Regions from separate parts of the Klebsiella africana genome, predicted to be linked through region 1. Evidence: predicted binding sites of a transcription regulator. Region 1 holds the regulator's gene; the other holds the start of a gene.

Region 1 (2,203 bases):
GTAGGCGGTAAAGGTCAACATGGTCATCAGTACGGCGTTAACCGCCACGATGTCGCTGCCCAGACGGGCACCGAATACGGTCAGTGCGCCAAAGCACAGCTGCAGCAGCAGAGAGCGCAGCATGATGTCGCGATTCAACGCCAATAAACGGCGTAGATCACCACGCCAGGCGTTTTTCAGCATGACCAGCGACACACCGCGCAGCGTCAGCACCCGCTTCGCCATCACCAGGCCGATGAACAGGGTCGCGTACTCGGCGGTGACCGTGGCCAGCGCCGCCCCCTGGACGTTCATCCGCAGGCCCATCACCAGCCACAGGTCGAGCACAATATTCAACAGATTACCCACCACCAGCAGAATAACCGGCGCCCGGGCGTACTGGACGCCCAGCAGCCAGCCGAGCAGCACCAGGTTGGCCAGCGAGGCGGGAGCGCTGAGCCAGCGGATTTCGAGAAACCGTCTCGCCTGCTCGAGAACTGCCTCGCTGCCGCCGACAATATGCAGAGCGAGGTCAATCAGCGGCAGGCGGAGCAGGATAATCAGCACCCCGGCGCCCAGCGCCAGGGCCAGCGGCTGCACCAGCGCCCGCGCCAGCCGCTGCGGATCTTTGGCGCCCCAGGCCTGAGCGGTGAGCCCGGTGGTGCTCATACGCAGAAACAGCAGCAGCATAAAGAGGAAACTGGTGGCCGTCGTTCCGACCGCCACACCGCCGAGATATACCGGGCTGTCCAGGTGGCCGATCACGGCCGTATCCACCAGCCCCAGCAGCGGAACGGTGATATTGGAGAAAATCATGGGTAGCGCGAGGCGCCACAGTGCTTTATCGGCGGCGTTGAGCAGCATGAAGAGGGACCAGACAGAGGAGAAACATCGCAGCGTCATGCATCATGATGACGCTGCGTTAAGACGGGAGTTACAGCCACTCACCGTTACGGATCACGCCGACGGCCAGACCTTCAATGGTGAAGCTCTGCTGGCGCAGATCGACGACGATCGGGGAAAACTCGCTGTTTTCCGGCAGCAGTTCAACGACATTGCCCTGCTTTTTCAGACGCTTTACGGTCACTTCTTCATCGATACGCGCGACAACCACCTGGCCGTTACGCACGTCCTGAGTTTTATGCACCGCCAGCAGATCGCCATCCAGAATACCAATGTCTTTCATCGACATACCGCTAACGCGCAGCAGGAAGTCGGCATTCGGTTTAAACATCGACGGGTCGACCTGGTAGTGGCCTTCAATATGCTGCTGCGCCAGCAGCGGTTCACCGGCGGCAACGCGGCCGATCAGCGGCAGGCCGTGCTCTTCTTCCGTCAACAGACGAATACCGCGAGAGGCACCGGAGACGATCTCGATCGCGCCTTTACGCGCCAGCGCTTTCAGGTGTTCTTCCGCCGCGTTTGGGGAACGGAACCCCAAGCGCTGAGCAATTTCCGCACGCGTCGGCGGCATGCCCGTCTGGCTGATATGATCCCGAATGAGATCAAACACCTCTTGCTGCCTGGTCGTTAACGCTTTCATTCCGCCCCCTGGGTGTATATACAGTTATGCTGTGAGTATATACAGCTAACGGTGATTTTGGAACCACATGGCACACAAAAATCGGCAGATTGTTTAGATTTTGCGAGGGTTAGCGAAGAACGTTAATGATAATGGCTCCACAGCAGCGTCCCCCAGGTGATCAGCGCGATGATAATCGCCAGCAGAACCGCCGCCGATCCCATATCTTTGGCGCGCCCTGAAAGCTCGTGAAAATCCGAGCCGATACGATCCACAACCGCCTCAATCGCGCTGTTGAGAATTTCGACTATCATCACTAGCAGGACCGAGCCAATCAGCAATACGCGGGTGATGGCGTCGACGTCCAGCCAGCAGGCGATCGCGACGGCCACGATGGCGGCGACGCCCTCCTGACGAAACGCGGCCTCGTTGACCCACGCCGCGCGAAATCCTTTCCAGGAGTAACCTGCCGCTTTAATGATTCGGGTTAACCCGGTGGTATTATTGGCCATCGCAAAACCTTTTTATGTAAATGACGTCGATGAGTGTACGCGTTTGCCGCGCGGTAACGGAAATTTTGCCCGCTTTCTGTTATTCTTGCCGCGCATTTGCATGATTAACCAGAGGCTTCACATCGTTTATGTCCGGCTGGCAACGAATTTACTATAAATTACTGAATTTACCATTACGGGTGCTGGTAAA
Region 2 (2,203 bases), 1.4 Mb from region 1:
GTGGATCTGGCCGTCGCGCACTACCCGCGTCGCCCATTTGGTTACCGGCGCGCCTGAGGACTGCGCCAGCGACGCCAGGCGCCACAGCTTGCTTTGGCTTTCAAACATGCCAAGGGCGCGGTTCATCTGCAGCAGCACCCGATGCAGACGCACCACGTCATGGCTGCCGGTCTTTTCACTGAGATCGTTCAGGAACAGCTCCGCCAGGCCGCGCAGCATCTCGGTGAGCTTCGCCAGCCGCTGGCAGATCTCCATCACCTCCTGCGGCAGCTCGCCCATCGGGAAACGATGCTCCGCTTCCTGACCGGCGGGCATGTAGAGATTGAGAATATTATTCAACGAGGCAATCAGCTCGAACAGCTCTTCGCAATGGCCGGTGAGCCGCTCCGGATTGGCCAGCGGCGGCGTGGTTTTCGGGCGGAACTGCTCCATGCAGGTGGCCACCAGCTTGCAGAACAGATCCAGCTGCAGGCGAAACCAGGGGGCGGTGATCTCGGCGCTCATCTCCAGCGCGTCGCGGGCGACGTCCGGCAGATGATGACCTTCATCGAGGACCAACAGCAGGTTTTTCGGCTCCGGTAGCACCGCCTCGCTCTCCATCGCCGCCATCACCAACGCATGGTTGGCCACCACCACTTCCGCCTCCTGAATTTCCCGCCGCGCCACAAAGAACGGGCACTCGCGATAGTAGTGGCAGTTACGGTTCAGGCAGCTGGCCTTGTCGGTGCTCAGCCGGCTCCACAGCGCATCGTCGATGGCTTTGTCGGTATGGTCGCGCAGGCCGTCCCAGCGGTAGCTGTCGAGATCCTGCTTCAGGGTCGCACACAGCTTCTGCTCCGCCTGATTATTCGGCGTGAGATCGTCATCGAGAAAGGCCAGCAGATCCTGCTGCGACGGCTCGGTGCTAGCCAGCGCCGTCAGGTTGCGCGGGCAGACGTAGCGCCCGCGGCCAAAGGCGGCGGTGAAGCGCAGGTCGGGAATGATTTTGCGCAGCAGCGGCAGGTCTTTACTGTAGATTTGATCCTGCAGGGCGACGTTGGCGGTGCTAACCACCAGCGTTTTTTGTTCCTCCCGGGCGATGGCTATACCCGGGATCAGGTATGACAGCGTTTTACCGACGCCGGTCGGTGCTTCGATAGCCAGATGCCTGCCCTCTTCCCCGGCGAGGGTTTTCGCCACATCGGCGATCATCTGCCGCTGCGGGGGGCGGGGAATAAAGTCCGGGATCTGTTCCTGAAGCGCCTTATACCAGGCGGCGATTTGCGCTTTCAGCGCAGCGGTCAAAGCCATGAGAAAACCTGAATACTGTATAAACAGCCACTATTGTGCCATTTTTGCCTGCCCGGAGGTATTGCTTTCTGCTGAGAGTGGAAGCGTGCTCGACAAATAGTGTAATGGAAAGAAAAAGGCCCGCCGCCGCGTAGCGGACAGACGGGCCTGAGCCGGGCCGCGTTATCGCGGCCGGGGCATCAGCATATTATTCGCCAGCCGGTTTACGCGGGCGACGGCGGCGCGGCGGTTTGCCGTCCTGAGTGCGCGCTTTCGGTGCCTCGCCGTCCTGACGACGCGGGGCGCTGCTCTGGCTGCGCGGCTGTCCGCTGCGTCCCTGACTCTGGCCGCCGCGTCCCTGACCCTGACCACGACCGCCGCCGCGCTGCTGGCGACCGTTCTGGATAGGTTCGGCTTTAATGGACGGATCCGGCTCATAGCCGGCAATTGCGATGCGTGGGATCTCTTTTTTCAGCAGGCGCTCGATATCGCGCAGCAGCTTATGCTCATCCACGCAGACCAGCGACAAGGCTTCGCCGGTGGCCGCCGCGCGACCGGTACGCCCAATGCGGTGGACATAATCTTCCGGCACGTTCGGCAGCTCGTAGTTCACCACGTGCGGCAGCTCTTCGATATCCAGACCGCGGGCGGCGATATCGGTCGCCACCAGCACGCGAATGCCGCCGGATTTAAAGTCGGCCAGGGCGCGAGTACGCGCTCCCTGGCTCTTGTTGCCATGGATTGCCGCGCTGCGGATGCCGTCTTTGTTCAGCTGTTCCGCGAGGTGGTTGGCGCCATGCTTGGTACGGGTAAACACCAGCACCTGCTGCCAGTTGCCTTCGCCGATAAGCTGCGACAGCAGTTCGCGCTTGCGGTTCTTATCAACGAAATGGACGTGCTGGGTGATCTGCTCGGAGGCGGTGTTACGACGTGC

Evidence for each region. The regulator LexA, encoded in region 1, represses DNA repair genes until DNA is damaged. The targets are predictions, from matches to a motif close to TNCTGTATGTACATACAGNA.
Region 2: the regulator LexA is predicted to act here: its motif matches at 1,304-1,323, upstream of dinG (ATP-dependent DNA helicase DinG).

The regions. Positions count from the first base shown of each region.
Region 1 is NZ_CP084874.1:4,895,274-4,897,476, forward strand. Features, by position in the region: gene dinF (MATE family efflux transporter DinF) at 1-843, opposite strand, end outside; gene lexA (transcriptional repressor LexA) at 914-1,522, opposite strand; gene LGL98_RS23530 (diacylglycerol kinase) at 1,645-2,013, opposite strand; gene plsB (glycerol-3-phosphate 1-O-acyltransferase PlsB) at 2,142-2,203, shown strand, end outside.
Region 2 is NZ_CP084874.1:3,538,123-3,540,325, forward strand. Features, by position in the region: gene dinG (ATP-dependent DNA helicase DinG) at 1-1,290, opposite strand, end outside; gene rhlE (ATP-dependent RNA helicase RhlE) at 1,478-2,203, opposite strand, start outside.